Linked DNA regions of Prochlorococcus marinus XMU1405. The protein of the gene in region 2 interacts with the protein of the main gene of each other region in a pairwise test. Links are inferred from orthologs where the notes say so. Each region holds a gene or a part of one and is shown on either strand. Other genes may lie near its edges.

Region 1 (7,627 bases), on a different replicon or contig from region 2:
ATCAATTTAAAAATAAAGAGTCTTTCCCAATTGAAAATACAGAATCAAGATTTTTAGATGAAGCTTTACTTAAAGAAGGAATAGAAGCAAGTCTTCCTGAGCCATCTATAAAAAATAAATACTTTGAAATGAATCCAATTTCATCAGAAGAAGCAAGAAAACAATTAGATCTAATTGATCATGATTTTTATGTTTTTCGAAATAAAAAAAATAATGAACTTCAAGTTATTTATAAGAGGAATCATGGAGGTTATGGACTGATTCAATCCAAATAACTTTTAAATGCCTAATATTAAATATGAATTAAACGAAAAAATTCATGCAATTATTATTAACCCGTATTTAACTTGGGAAGATTTTTGCGCGAATTGCGATTTAATAAAAAAATATAATATTAAGAATATTTCAACTTCACTAAATTATTTAACTGATCTTAAAAACTGTTTGGGTAATTACAGTGCGAACATAAACGCACTCATTTCTTACCCTTTAGCAGATTTACCAGTTTCATTTATTGAAGAATTAGTTAATTTTGCAAAAGATAAAGGTGCAAACGGAATTGAATATGTCCCAAACTTTATCAATTTATCCAAAAGAAACTTAGAAACTTTCGCTGCTGAAATTGAGCAATTGAAGTTATCTGGATTACCAATTTCAATAATCATAAATAAATCAAAACTACAAAAAGAAGTTTTGTACAATGCGATAGAAATATCTTTAGAGTTAGGAATAAAAAATTTTCAATTCGGGGACGGGTTTGGGGGGCCTATTACATTAAATGATGTAGCGGAAATATTAAAAATAACGGGCTCTCAAAATCACATCAAAGTTGTAGGTGGTATAGAAAAACTGACGCAAGTTATTGATTTGCTTGATAATGGAATAAGTTGCGTAGGAACTTCAAATTTTTGTGAGATTTTTCAAGAATTAAAGGTTATATAAATGTCTGGTTCTGGTGAGTGCAGACTAGAAGGTCTCTGCATTAAAGCTTCTCCATTAGGCGAGAATGATAGATTAATAACTATTCTTACTGATGAGCAAGGGATTGTTCGATTAGCGGTACCTGGTGCTAGACGTCCTAAAAGTAGTCTTGCCGCAGCTACTCCATTAACATATTTAAGTCTGCAGATTTTTGGGAAAAGAAATCTTAAATCTGTACGTCAAATTAAAATATTAAAAAGCTATTCTGGTCTAGGGAAAAATATTGAATGTCTTGCAGCCGCGCAAGCAATAACTGAATTAACTTTTTTATTAGTAGGTAATAATGACAAGCAACAAAACTATTTATCTTGTGTTCTTGCACATTTAGATAGGATTTATTTGTATGAAGAATCCAAAGAGGAGGATATTAAAATGCTCTCAATGAGTATTCAATCTTTAATCCATCTATTAGCAATTGGAGGTATAAATTTACCTATTCATCATTGCTGTAAAACTGGAGAACCTATTATTCCACCTTTAGGAAATTGGGAATGGAGTTGTTATTATTTGCCAAGTGAAGGGTTTTCGTCCATGGAAGATCCTCAAAGTAATCTAAAAATAAATGCATCTGAAGTCGCTCTATTGCAGAGACTTCTTTTCCCTGAATTACCAATAAAATCTAATGGAGAGTTATTGGGACCTAAAAAAGTCTGGCTTAAAATATTATTAATTATTGAAACTTGGATCTCTACTCAACTAGAGAAAGATCTATCTTCACTAAAAATGTTGAGAGAAATATATAGTTAACATTTTATAGACTATGAATAAAATTTAAAATTATGATCTTGGGTGCTCTGACTGTTAATTTAATAAATAGTTAATTCAATTAATGTGGTTCACGTTGCCTGGTTGGGAAAGAAATCTCCTTTTTGTGGAAATGTAACTTATGGCAATTCAACTAATGAGAAATTAAGAGCCAGAGGTCATAAAGTTAGTTTCATTCATTTCGATAATCCTTCTAGTTCAAATTCATCAAAACCATTATTTCTGGCAAATGATCCTGATGTAAGTCTTCCATATTTAATTAAGTCCCAAGTTTACACAATACCCTCACCAAGAGCAGAAAAAGAGCTAAGGCTATCCTTGGAAAGATTAAAGCCTGATTTAGTACATGCAAGCTTAACTTTATCTCCTTTAGACTTTAGACTTCCAGAGATTTGTGCTGAAATTAATCTTCCACTCATAGGAACATTTCACCCACCATTTGATGCAAAAAATAGAAATTTAACTGCAAGCACTCAACAGTTAACATATCAACTTTATGCTCCCTCTTTATCAAAGTTCGATAAAATAATTATTTTTTCCGAACTTCAAAAAAATGTTCTTTATAAATTAGGAGTACCTAAAGAAAAACAAATAATTATTCCAAACGGTGTTGATGAGAATATTTGGAAACCTTTTTGCGAAAAAGATAAAAAATTTGATCAGGTAAAAAACAAACTTGGAAATGAAAGAATCTTTTTATATATGGGTAGGATTGCCAATGAGAAAAATATCGAAGCACTTTTACGTTCTTGGCGCCAAACAAAAACTCACAATTGCAAATTAGTTATTGTTGGAGATGGACCAATGAAGCCAACATTGGAAAATAGTTTTTCTAACCTTGGTAATGAGAAATTAATTTGGTGGGGTGCCGAATTAGATTTAGAAACAAGGGTAGCAATAATGCAAATAGCAGAAGTATTTTTCTTACCAAGCTTAGTAGAAGGTTTATCATTATCACTTTTAGAGGCAATGTCTTCTGGTACTGCTTGTGTAGCTACAGATGCCGGAGCTGATGGTGAAGTTTTAGATAACGGAGCAGGAATAGTAATTTCAACTGATAATGTGGCTGCACAATTAAAAACTATAATCCCAATTCTTGTAGAGCACCCTTCATTTACAAAAGATCTTGGAGAAAAAGCTAGAGAACGTATACTTGAGAGATACACAATTGCTAAAAATATAAATTTACTTGAAAAAGTTTATATGAATTTAAAAGATAATTGAAAAACCTAACGAAACTCTTTACTTCGATTACTAGCTGAAACTATTGATTCCATTAATGCTGACCTTACACTCTTTTTTTCTAAAACCCTTAAAGCAGAAATAGTTGTTCCACCTGGAGAGGTTACTAAATTTTTAAGCTCAGAAGTAGTAAGTTTATTTTCCTTTATTAGACAAATAGTCCCCAGTATCATTTCCATAACAAGTTCCTCTGAAATTATTTTTGGTAATCCCCCGCTTAATCCTCCATCACTTAATGCTTCTATAATTAAAGCAATAATTGCAGGACCTGATGAAGTTAAAGCTAAAAATATATCAAGGTAATCTTCATTAAATTCATAAACTTTACTTGTATTTTCAAATAATTTTTTTGTAAATTGTTTCTGATCTTCTGTAATTTCTTCTCCCCAAGAAATCCCCGTTAAACCTTTTCCAATAGTTATTGGGATATTTGTAACCACCCTCACACATTTATGATTAGGAAACTTTTGAGTAAGTCTGTTTATTGAAACCCCGGCAAGAATTGAAACTATTAAATTGTCCTTATTTTTTATATGATGGGTCTCACTTATATCATTTAATTGTTGGGGTTTTATCGAAAGAAGTTTATATTGACAATCCCAAATTATTTTTGACTCTTTAGTACCTGATTTATAAACGTTTATATTATGTTTATAATTTTTTTTTATGTTTTCTAAACTTTTTTCTGTATTTACAACACAAAAAATATTCTCTGGATGAATTAATTTGTTATCTAATAGAGGAGTAACTATAGCACTTGCAATATTTCCAAAACCAATAATCGCAATTTTATCTGTCACAGATTAATCATTAATAAGCACTTAATTTAGAATTACCCCATGCTGGTTCAGGAGTAGTATTTTTACCCAAGCTATATTGTGGTGTGTTTTCTGTAGACACAGAAGAAGGAGAAGCTTCTTCTGGAGAAGAACTAGTTACATTTACACAACTTGGAGCGAAAAGAAAAATACTTTCACCGACTCTCTCTTGATGTCCATCAATTGCATATGTGCCCCCAGCAATAAAATCAACCGCTCTTTGAGCTTGATCAGGATCCATCATAGTTAAATTGAGAATTACAGTTTTTCTCTCTCTTAATGCTTGTATAGCTTGAGGCATCTCATCAAAACTTCTTGGTTCCATTAAGCTTACTTCTGAGGATGAATTTGAGATTCCAGGCATACCAACTACTTTTGATGATCTGTTGTTATTCATAAAATCAAACGGATTTGAATTTGCAAGGGCATTTGCATTCTTTGGATTTTGTTTGAAATTATTAATATCATTTAATTCATCCTCTGAAGCATAATCCAACTCATCAAAATCATCATCGAGATACTCATCCCCTGCAACTACTGCCTTTAATCTAGAAATAAGTGACACCTTTTAAATCCTCTTGAAATTGATTACTAAGGTTTAAGAACCTTGAGTAATAGATTCATTTTTTAAATGAATAAACTACCTATACTTAAATAACGTTAGTTGAACTTTACTGCAAGTTTATAAATAAGATTTTTATAAAAAAATAACTAATTAGGTTCTGCCTCCAAAAATCAATGATCCTAATCTTAACCAAGTTGATCCAGCGTCAATAGCTTCCTCCCAATCACCAGACATCCCCATGGAACAATCTGGTAGTTGTAGAGAATCAGCAAGAGCACGACATTTTTTAAACAACCCTGAATTTTCTTTAGAGCTAAGTCCTTTAGGATTGATAGTCATCAAGCCGGTTAATGAAATATTTTTCAACTCTTGAATTTCTCTCCATTTCAATATTAAAAATTCAGGATTAAAGCCCCCTTTAGTAGGGTCATCACTCAACTTAACCTGCAACATTATTAATGGATTTTTCTTCTCTTCAAAAGAAATATTAGAAATCTTTTCCAACTTTTCAAATGAATCTACTGAATGAATATATTTAAAATTTTGTACTATTTTTCTTATTTTATTACTTTGTATTCTTCCAATAAAATGCCAATTTATTTGTTTAAGGTCTTTTAAGATAAATTGTTTTTCAAACGCCTCTTGAAACTTACTCTCACCAAAATCATTCTGACCCATTTTTTGAATAGTTTTGATTTCTTGACTTTTAAATCCTTTACTTACCGCAAGAATATTTACATTTGATGGTATTTTATTTTTTATTTTTAAATAATTTGCAGAGTTCACCTTTTATAAGAAAGTTTGCGTGAATAAATTGTCCCATTTAGATAGCTCTTCAGAACCTTTTCTTCTAGCTTTTTGAAGGTTTAATTCAGCTTGATTACGGGCATCTAAATAAGGTATAACTTCAAAAAAAACTTCTCTCTGTCGAACTTCTACCAAAAAAAACATTTTTTGAGCGTATAAAGTCGCATAAATATCTCTCCCATCATTTCCAGGAGAAACTTGGTATAACATGCCAAATGTTGGATGGTTTAAATAACGCTCAGAACTCAAACCTAAAATATTGTGTTATTTATAATGCACCATACAGTTTTCTAAGAAAAATTGCTATGCAAATAAAACAAATCGATAATGTATTAACAATTACATTGAGAGATTTTGAAGGATAAAGAGTTCTAAATCTGTTGGTTTTTATAATAATTTTTTTCTTTGAGAGTAATGACTCTGCTCCATGATCAATTCTCAGAAATATATTTTGAAATAACCTTTCCACTAAGATTAATAAAACATTAAAAGATTTCTTTAATCCTAAATTTCGAAAATTTATTGATCTAACTGACACTGCTTTAATAATATTTTGAAGTTCTTCCTGCACTAGAGGAATAAAACGTAATGCAATTAACAACTGAAAAAGCCACTTACTAGTTGGCAATCCAATCTTTCTTAATGGATACATAAACCAACTTAATCCCCATACAATGTCTTCCTGCAATGTGGTTAAAAGCATCAAATTTACACTATGAATAACGGTAAATATCAAAGTGGAGGTTTTTATTCCTAGTTCAAAGGCTTTTCTTGATAAGTTGTAGGGGCCAAAATTAATAAACCATATCTTCTGCGAAGGAATTTGCAAAATATTCCATTCTTTTTGGCTTTCCAGTACTACTTGCAGTTCATTGGGATTTCTTAAGTAGCTATCAAGAGATTGAATATCAGACGAGGCAAGTATTGATATACATCCAATTAATAGTGACAAACATGAGAGAAAAAATAATGATCGCCACCATACTCTAGATGGCAATAAACTTAAAAAAGTAATTAATAGTAAAAAACCAACTAAACTCAATCTCCATATTGGACCTGCCCAAATTGGAGTGATTAAAAATATCATTACCATAATTATTTTTAATCTACTATCTATAATTCTTAGCCAACTTCTATTACCATAAACGTATTGACCAACAGAAAATTTGGTTAGCAAATTCATTAATCTTTTTGAATTAACTCAATATTTTCTCTTTCGACTTCTTTATTTAAAGCTCTTTGCTGTTTTCCTCTCCAAAGTAAAATGAGGGGTGTTCCTTCGAAGCCTAAATTTACTCTAATTTGTTTTTCAATATATCTTCTATAAGTTATTCCGAATAATTTAGGGTCATTTACAAAAAGAGTAAAAGTGGGAGGTTTGTTCTTTACTTGAGTACCGTAATAAAGCCTTCCTTGCTTGCCGCTTCTCTTCGTTGGAGGACTTTTCCAACTGATTGATTCTTTAAGTACTTCATTAACTACTGATGTTGTAACTCTTCTTCTATGTTGATTTACAGCATTAAGAGCATGCTCAAAAATATTATCAACTCTTTGACCAGTTAGGGCAGATATAAAAATCATTTTTGACCAGTGTAAAAAATAAAGTTTAGATCTAAGTTCTTTTTCTACTTGATAAATGGTTGAACTATTTTTTTCTACAAGATCCCATTTATTAACAACAATTATGCAAGCTCTGCCTTGTTCTTCTATGCGCCCAGCCAGCTTCTGGTCTTGATCAGTTACTCCGTCAACGGCATCTATAACTAACACACAAACATCACTTCTATCTATAGATTTAAAAGCCCTATTAATACCAAAGAATTCAGTACCATATTTAACATTCTTCTTTCTTCTAATCCCTGCAGTATCAATAATTTTCCAATGATTATCACCTTTTTTAATAAGCGTATCTATTGAATCAGTTGTTGTACCACTAATATCACTAACTATTGCTCTTTTTTCTCCACAGATTGAATTTAACAAACTAGATTTACCAACATTAGGCCTACCAATAATTGACATCATTATCTTTTCTTCATCATCCTGAACATTATTTTCAGGAAGTTCGCCAATAACGAGATCTAAAAGATCTCCAGTACCTGAACCATGAATGGCTGAAACAGGGTTGGGTTCGCCCAATCCTAATTTCCAGAACTCTGAAGCTAAGGATATTCCTAAAGTAGTCGATTCGCATTTATTAACAGCAACAATTGTTTTGCAGCTTGAGTTTCTTAACCATTTTGCTATTGATAAATCACCATCAGTGACGCCTTGATTTCCATCTACCACCAGTAACGCAAGTGAAGCCTCTTCTAGAGCCAAGAAGACTTGTGTCCTTATCTCTGGGAGAAATTCACTATCGTCATCAAAAACTAAACCTCCAGTATCAACTATTTGAAATTCCTTACCTCCCCATGAAGCATTTTGATAAGTTCTATCTCTTGTAACA
Region 2 (7,782 bases):
TTCCTAGTAAAGTGCTAACAAAAACAAAACTAGACGAAAAAAAAACTCAAAAGAATTCAACTACTGGCAGTTATTGGATAACCACATTTGGATGCCAAATGAACAAGGCTGATTCTGAGAGAATGGCTGGGACATTAGAGAAAATGGGATACACCAGAGCAGATAATGAATTAAATGCCGATTTGGTCTTGTACAATACATGCACTATTAGAGATAATGCAGAGCAAAAAGTTTATAGTTTTCTAGGAAGACAAGCAAAAAGAAAGCACAAAACACCTAACTTAAAACTTGTTGTTGCAGGTTGTCTTGCGCAGCAAGAGGGAGAATCCTTACTAAGAAGAGTCCCAGAACTTGACCTAGTAATGGGCCCTCAACATGTAAATAACCTTGAGAATCTTCTGGGAAAAGTTGATTTAGGAAATCAAGTTGCTGCTACAGAAGAAACCTTTATCTCTGAAGATATAACAAGTGCCAGAAGAGAAAGCTCTATTTGTGGCTGGGTTAATATCATCTATGGATGTAATGAAAGATGTTCATATTGTGTAGTCCCCTCTGTCAGAGGGAAAGAGCAATCAAGATATCCAAATGCGATAAAAAGTGAGATCCAAAAATTAGCTAATGATAATTTTAAAGAAATTACTCTTTTAGGTCAGAACATTGATGCTTATGGTAGAGACCTTCCAGGAACTACAAAAGAAGGAAGAAAAGAGAATACCCTAACTGATCTTTTGTATTATATTCATGATGTTAAAGGAATTCGCAGAATAAGATTTGCTACTAGTCATCCAAGATATTTTTCAAAAAGGTTGATTCAAGCTTGTTATGAACTTGATAAAGTCTGTGAACATTTCCATATCCCCTTCCAAAGTGGAAATGATGAAATTTTAAAGAAAATGTCCAGAGGTTATTCTATTAAAAAGTATAAAAATATTATCGAGAACATAAGGTCATTAATGCCAGATGCATCAATCACAGCTGACGCAATAGTTGCTTTCCCAGGAGAAACCGAGCAACAATATCAAGATACATTAAAGCTAATATCAGAAATTGGCTTTGATCAGGTGAATACAGCAGCATATTCTCCAAGACCAAATACGCCTGCAGCAGTTTGGACGAATCAACTTTCGGAAGAGGTAAAAAAAGCTAGATTACAGGAAATTAATAATTTGGTCGAGAAAACTGCTAGGAGTAGAAATCAAAGATATGTCAATAATATCGAAAGCGTTTTAATTGAGGGTTTAAATCCAAAAAATTCCTCTCAAATTATGGGTAGAACTAGAACAAATAGATTAACTTTCGTAGAGATTCCCAAAAACATTAACTTTAATTTTTCCTTAGGAGATGAGATAAATGCCAGGATAAATGAAGCAAGACCTTTTTCTTTAACAGGACAACTTTCTTTATAAATTTTGTTTAAATGATTGGAGGAAAGAAAAAATGTATTGGATTAATATTTGGCGGGCATTCTAATGAACATGAAGTATCGATATGCTCTGCAAAAACAGTTTTTCAAGCATTTAATACACAAATAAACAAAGAACGATTTACAGTTAAAGCCTTTTACATAAATAAATATGGAGATTGGCTTGATAGTGATATTTCAGAAAAAATCCTAATTGGTGAAATTGAAAACTATAAAACAAAAAAACAAGAAATTTTTAATCGAGAAAGAATAAACTTCCTTGATGGAATTGAATTTCAAAATATTGATGTTTGGTTTCCTCTTTTACATGGATTTAATGGTGAAGACGGATCAATTCATGGCTTAATTAGATTTACAAAGAAACCTTTAGTCGGGTGCGGAATTATTGGCTCTGCACTTGGAATGGATAAAATATTGATGAAAACAATTTTCTCAAATCTCAAACTTCCACAAGTTAATTATCTAGTTTTTCAAAATGAAGATCTCAACGATAAGCAAGTAAAAAATAAAATAATTAATGAAATTTTTAAAAAATTAAAATTTCCTGTTTTTGTTAAACCATCAAACTCTGGATCATCTCTTGGCATCTCCAAAGTCAAAAATGAATCGGAAATATTACCAGCATTAGAAAAGGCTCGGGGAATAGATCCAAGAATCTTAATAGAGGAAGGTTTAGAGGTAAGGGAGATTGAATGCGGAATAATTGGGAATTCAAAACTCTTAACCTCTGAGATAGGCGAGGTAAATTACGAAAGTGATTGGTATGATTACGATTCAAAATATCACTCAAATAATAAAATAATTATCCCAGCTGAAATAGATTCTAAAATCACACAAGAAATTAAAGAAATTGCCATTAAAAGTTGTAGAGCACTAAATATTTTCGGTTTTGCAAGAGTAGATTTCTTTTTAGAAAAATCTTCAAATAAAATTTTACTAAATGAAATAAATACAATTCCTGGTTTCACAAATAAGAGTATGTTTCCAATGCTTTGGAAGGCTTCTGGTTTAAATATTGATCAACTTGTGGCTAAACTGGTAGATATATCTTTAGATTTATAATTCAAATCAAATGTTGCATGGACTTCTTTGGTTACCATTGCTTTTTATCTTTATATTATTAACTGCTCTAGGATGGTTAGAAAGAAGAAGGCAAAATCTTTTTAGGAAATGGGCCAGTGGTTCTGAACTTTGTAAGTTAGATAGTTCAGGTGCAGCATCCTTAAAGGATGGGGAATTAAAGTGGAGTGAATTTGAAGCTGGTACATTTGAAGAAAAAGATAGTTTCACAATTAAGAAACTAGAGTTAGTTGAATTAATGGCACTAACTTCTGGAGAAGCTCCACTTACAAATGAATCTCAAGGAAAGTGCAGGTTACGATTAGTAGGGGATGGGAAAGAGATGGATGTGCCATTTTCAGATGCAGACCAGGCTAGAAAATGGATGGAGCAATTGATGGAAAAAGCTAGATGTGATTTGTGAAATACGAAAAAACAATAAAAAATAGAAGCTTTTTATTACTACTTTTATTTTTATTTGCAACAAGCTTAATAAGCCTAAAAACACTAAAAAAAGTTAATATTCAGGACATTAGAATTTCTGGAAGTAAATTATTCTCACAGAATGATATTGAAAAAAATTCATCTTTAAAATTTCCAATCCGATTAATCCTAATTAATACATATTTTTTAGAAAAAGAGTTAAAACAAAATTTGTCACTCAAGAATATTTCTGCAAACAGAGAATTATTTCCTTTTGGATTGAAAGTCAAAGTTAATACAAGAACACCAATAGCTTACGGCGAAAGATTATTGAATAAAGAAAAAATATTTGGCTTTATTGATAAAGATGGGATTTTCATCGAAAAACAAAATGTTGAAGAAAAAAAATTTAATGGATTAACGATAAAAGTTTTTGGATGGAAAGAAAAATTCAAAAAAGTATTATCTGAAATTTTTATAGCTCAAGAGAATTATAATTTCGATATCGTCAAAATTTCTTTTTCACCAAATGGTTTTCTAACTGTTGAGGAAAAAGATTTACAAACAATATTATTAGGATTTAATCCAAATCTAATCAACTATCAATTACAAATAATCAATAACTTAAAAAATGAATTTAAGAGAAATAACTTTTATGAAAAAATAGATAATATTGATCTTACTGATCCAAATAAACCAAAAATAAAAGTGTTCAAACCCTAATATTTGAAAAAGGGTTTTGAGTAATTTTTTTTAATTATTGTAGTGTTGATATGGGCTTTGCATTCAAAACAAAATATTTAATAAATAAATATTTTTAGGATTTTCCTCAACAAATTCCTACAGATGAGCTCAGTAAGTTCATAATGCACCCAATACTAGTATTAGATTCCTATTAAGAGATGAGCTTCGGTAACAATCCAAACTTTGATCAATCGAGAGAAATCCTTCCAAGCCAGAACGCCAAAATAGAAGTTATTGGTGTAGGAGGTGGTGGCAGTAATGCAGTCAATAGAATGATAAACAGTGATCTAGAAGGTGTTTCATTTAGAGTCCTCAATACCGATGCACAAGCCCTACTTCAATCTTCTGCAGAGAGTAGAGTTCAACTTGGACAAAACCTCACTAGAGGTTTAGGTGCAGGCGGGAATCCAAGTATTGGGCAAAAAGCAGCCGAAGAATCCAAAGAAGAGCTTCAGCAAGCTTTAGAAGGATCTGATCTAGTTTTTATAGCCGCTGGAATGGGTGGAGGAACTGGTACAGGAGCAGCTCCCGTAGTTGCAGAAGTAGCCAAACAAAGTGGGGCTCTAACAGTAGGTATAGTAACTAAACCATTTTCTTTTGAAGGTAAAAGAAGAATGCGTCAAGCAGAGGAGGGGATCGCAAGACTAGCTGAAAACGTTGATACTCTTATAGTTATTCCAAATGACCGATTAAAAGACGTCATTGCAGGAGCTCCCCTGCAAGAAGCATTTAGAAATGCTGATGATGTTCTAAGGATGGGCGTCAAAGGCATTAGTGACATAATTACTTGTCCGGGACTAGTTAATGTTGATTTTGCAGACGTAAGATCAGTCATGACGGAAGCTGGCACTGCTCTTCTCGGAATAGGTATAGGTTCAGGAAGATCGAGAGCTATAGAGGCAGCACAGGCAGCAATGAATAGTCCTTTATTAGAAGCAGCCAGAATTGATGGAGCTAAAGGCTGCGTTATAAACATTACTGGTGGCAAAGACATGACTTTAGAAGACATGACCTCCGCATCTGAAATTATTTATGATGTTGTTGATCAAGAAGCAAATATTATTGTTGGTGCAGTTGTCGATGAGGCAATGGAAGGGGAGATACAAGTTACTGTAATTGCTACAGGATTTGAAATGACCCAGCCATTAAACCAGCAAAGAATAAAAAACAGATTATCTAATCAACCCTTATATAATTTTTCAGACAATAAAGAATCAGGAGCAAGTATTCCTGAGTTTTTGAGATTAAGGCAAAATAAAAAAGATATAGGTTAAAAGGTAAAATAGAGTGACTCGGTTATCTCGCCTGCCTCAAGCATCCCTTGTGGCTGCTACCTTCCGGTCCTGACCAGGTTTAGGCGTTAAAACCGCGAAAGGCCGAGTCAAAAACATACTAGCAATTCTTGATTAAAAAAGATACATAAATTTATTATGTTGCCTTCAGACCTAGTTAATTATAAAAAAAAATCTCGCAAAATCATTGCACTAACTGCTTGGGACTCCATATCAGGATCTATTGCCGAACAAGCAAATGTTGATCTTGTACTAGTAGGAGATTCATTAGCAATGGTCTGCTTAGGATACAAATCGACATTGCCATTAACTTTAGAAAACATTATTTATCATACTAATGCTGTTTCAAGAGGATTTAAGAATAAAATTGAGGAACAACCTTTAGTCGTTTCAGATATGCCTTTTCTGACTTACCAATGTGGAGAGGATAAAGCTGTTGAGTATGCGGGGAAAATCATTCAAAGCACTTATGCAAAAGCTGTCAAAGTAGAAGGAGCTGAACCAGAAATACAAAAAGTTATTTCTAGATTAATAAGAATGGGAATCCCTGTTATGGGTCATATAGGCCTTACACCACAAAGCTATCTAAATATTGGATTAAAAAAACAAGGAGAAAGCTTATCAAGCCAAGAAAAAATAAAGAAAGAGGCTTCAATTCTTGAAGAATTAGGATGTTTTTCAATAGTTCTTGAACATATTCCTGATTTACTTGCTAAAGAAATACAAAATTCTTTAAAAATTCCCATAATTGGTATCGGTGCAGGTAATTATTGCGATGGGCAAGTAAGAGTTACTGCAGATTTGTTAGGCCTCAATGATGATCAACCACCATTTTGCCAACCGATTATCCAAGGAAAGAAATTATTTAAGGATAAATTAAAAGAATGGGTAGAATCTGAAAGGCTTAACTAACCACATACATTTTGTCATAAGTATCAATTCGCCAAGAATATATTATTTGCAATAGTTTGTAAGAATATAAAGTATCTAGTAAGCGTTTCATTTATTTACCTACAATGCAATGAAATCTTCTATTGTCACTTCTACATCCTTGAGTTAGGCTGTTCTCCCAACGTCTGCCTTCTTTTTCACAGGCCTCTGCACTAGCCATTTCAATTTTTTCAATTGAATTATATCCTCCTCCTTTAGTAATTTGAATTATCAACCAATGACTTTCAGCATTAACAGCCGTAGGTAAAGAAGTTTCTGAAGGGATTTATTTTATTATCTAAAATTCTCATAAAACAAGTGATATCAATTTTTTAGCTATGTCAGAAAGGATATAGTTAATCTTAAATAATCTCATCACACCACTTAAACATAGAAACAAGAACTTGATTACTTAGTTCCATTCCTCTAGGCTCACTTAAAAAGAATCTATTTCCTTTTCTTACTAATAGTCCACTATCAAGAAATCTTTCCCATTCTTCAAGTAATTTACTAAAGTTGCTTTCAAATTTTTTGTTTTCCCAGTTTTGTTCTTTAAACAATTCTTTGATATCTAAACCCTCTTTAAGTCTTAATCCCAACATTATTTTTTCATCAAGTTCTTTATATACAAACTCCTTATTAGTAAGGGATGAATCTAAATTACAATCATATTGTTTAATTACCCATTCTTTATATTCTTTACTAACTCTTGGTCTAGTTAACTTTTCCCCCCAAGGTGAACTAGTAGAACCTTGACCAAAACTCCACCAGCCTAAACCACTCCAATAAACTCTATTATGTCTCGATTGATGTCCGGGGAGGCAATAGTTTGAGATTTCATATCTTGAATACCCTGAGTTTTTTAAAATTAGATGAGTTGATTTACTATTTCTAAAAGCTAGTTCATCACTCGGGAGTTTTAATTTACCTAAATTGACTAATTTTTTAAAAACAGTGCCATTCTCAATATTTAAATCGTAAATAGATAGGTGAGGTGGCGAAAATGTTATTGCTTTTTTTAAGTCATCTTGCCATTCTTTAAATCCACTAAGTGGCAAGTTTTGAATTAAATCTAAACTCCAGCTTTTTATTAATCCAGAGTCATATTTGCTCTTCAACCATAAACAAGATTTTTCTCCATCTTCTTTCAAATGACGCCTTCCCGACTTTTGAAGTATCTGATTATTAAAACTTTGTACTCCGAGACTAAATCTATTTATCCCAGCATTTATGAATCCACAAAGATCATCTTGAGTAAAACTAGCTGGATCAACCTCCATAGTGATTTCAGCACCATAGTCAATTCCATAATTTTCTTTAAAAAGATCGATTAATTCTTTGATTTGAGTGGGATCTAAAATTGATGGAGTACCTCCTCCTATATAGATTGTCGATAGAGGTGATTTATGCTTAATTGACAATATTTCTTTGTATAAAAAATGCAAATACTCTTTAACAGTTTTGCTTCCATAACCTTGTAAAGTTTCAACATTGTTTCCTAGTGGAATAACAGCAAAATCACAATAAAAGCACCTTCTGTGGCAAAAAGGTATGTGCACATAAGCACTCCTTGGAAACTTATTCATAATCTAAATTCATTTTTAAGCTCCAAAAAAAGTATTTAGGATCGAAAAAAATTAAATCCTTATTTACTCAATTAATAAATCCTAGTAGATTATAGATATGACAGATATCTTAGTATTAATTTTATTTGTATTGTCTGGAGCTGCTTCAGGATGGCTTGGTGTTGATTTATTGCCAGTGGACATACTTAAACAGGTATCTAATGTAGAAGGTTTTAGAATTGTTTTAGCAATAATAGGTTTTTTTGTAGGATTAGCGGCTGGTTTTGTATTTCTTCAACTTAGAAAAACTTTTCTTGATCAAATAAGAACAATGCCTACGGATTTA

What was found.
Region 1: the proteins of ftsZ (region 2) and HA148_RS02050 interact in binary tests that used the Bacillus subtilis proteins (3 or more experiments, as listed by UniProt). The link is inferred for Prochlorococcus marinus XMU1405 from one-to-one orthologs.

The regions. Positions count from the first base shown.
Region 1 is NZ_JAAORF010000001.1:350,178-357,804, reverse strand. Bases 2,586-5,355 are described here. They hold HA148_RS02050 (cell division protein SepF), read right to left. Parts: upstream 4,372-5,355; coding sequence 3,799-4,371; downstream 2,586-3,798. Other genes in these bases: HA148_RS02040 (PII-interacting protein PipX family protein), read right to left, coding at 5,161-5,355; HA148_RS02045 (YggS family pyridoxal phosphate-dependent enzyme), read right to left, coding at 4,522-5,157; proC (pyrroline-5-carboxylate reductase), read right to left, coding at 2,976-3,788; HA148_RS02060 (glycosyltransferase family 4 protein), read left to right, coding at 2,586-2,970. Outside these bases: hpf (ribosome hibernation-promoting factor, HPF/YfiA family), read left to right, coding at 1-275; HA148_RS02070 (2-deoxyribose-5-phosphate aldolase), read left to right, coding at 283-942; DNA repair protein RecO, read left to right, coding at 943-1,728; more of HA148_RS02060, read left to right, coding at 1,813-2,585; more of HA148_RS02040, read right to left, coding at 5,356-5,427; HA148_RS02035 (energy-coupling factor transporter transmembrane component T family protein), read right to left, coding at 5,447-6,361; ribosome biogenesis GTPase Der, read right to left, coding at 6,361-7,627. UniProt on the Bacillus subtilis protein: Cell division protein that is part of the divisome complex and is recruited early to the Z-ring. Probably stimulates Z-ring formation, perhaps through the cross-linking of FtsZ protofilaments. Its function overlaps with FtsA.
Region 2 is NZ_JAAORF010000003.1:248,589-256,370, forward strand. What follows is about bases 2,941-5,865. They hold ftsZ (cell division protein FtsZ), read left to right. Parts: upstream 2,941-3,807; coding sequence 3,808-4,923; downstream 4,924-5,865. Other genes in these bases: HA148_RS07310 (cell division protein FtsQ/DivIB), read left to right, coding at 2,941-3,628; panB (3-methyl-2-oxobutanoate hydroxymethyltransferase), read left to right, coding at 5,080-5,853. Outside these bases: tRNA (N6-isopentenyl adenosine(37)-C2)-methylthiotransferase MiaB, read left to right, coding at 12-1,406; HA148_RS07300 (D-alanine--D-alanine ligase family protein), read left to right, coding at 1,418-2,485; HA148_RS07305 (hypothetical protein), read left to right, coding at 2,496-2,906; more of HA148_RS07310, read left to right, coding at 2,903-2,940; HA148_RS07330 (hypothetical protein), read right to left, coding at 5,945-6,106; radical SAM family heme chaperone HemW, read right to left, coding at 6,234-7,457; HA148_RS07340 (PIN/TRAM domain-containing protein), read left to right, coding at 7,555-7,782. UniProt on the Bacillus subtilis protein: Essential cell division protein that forms a contractile ring structure (Z ring) at the future cell division site. The regulation of the ring assembly controls the timing and the location of cell division.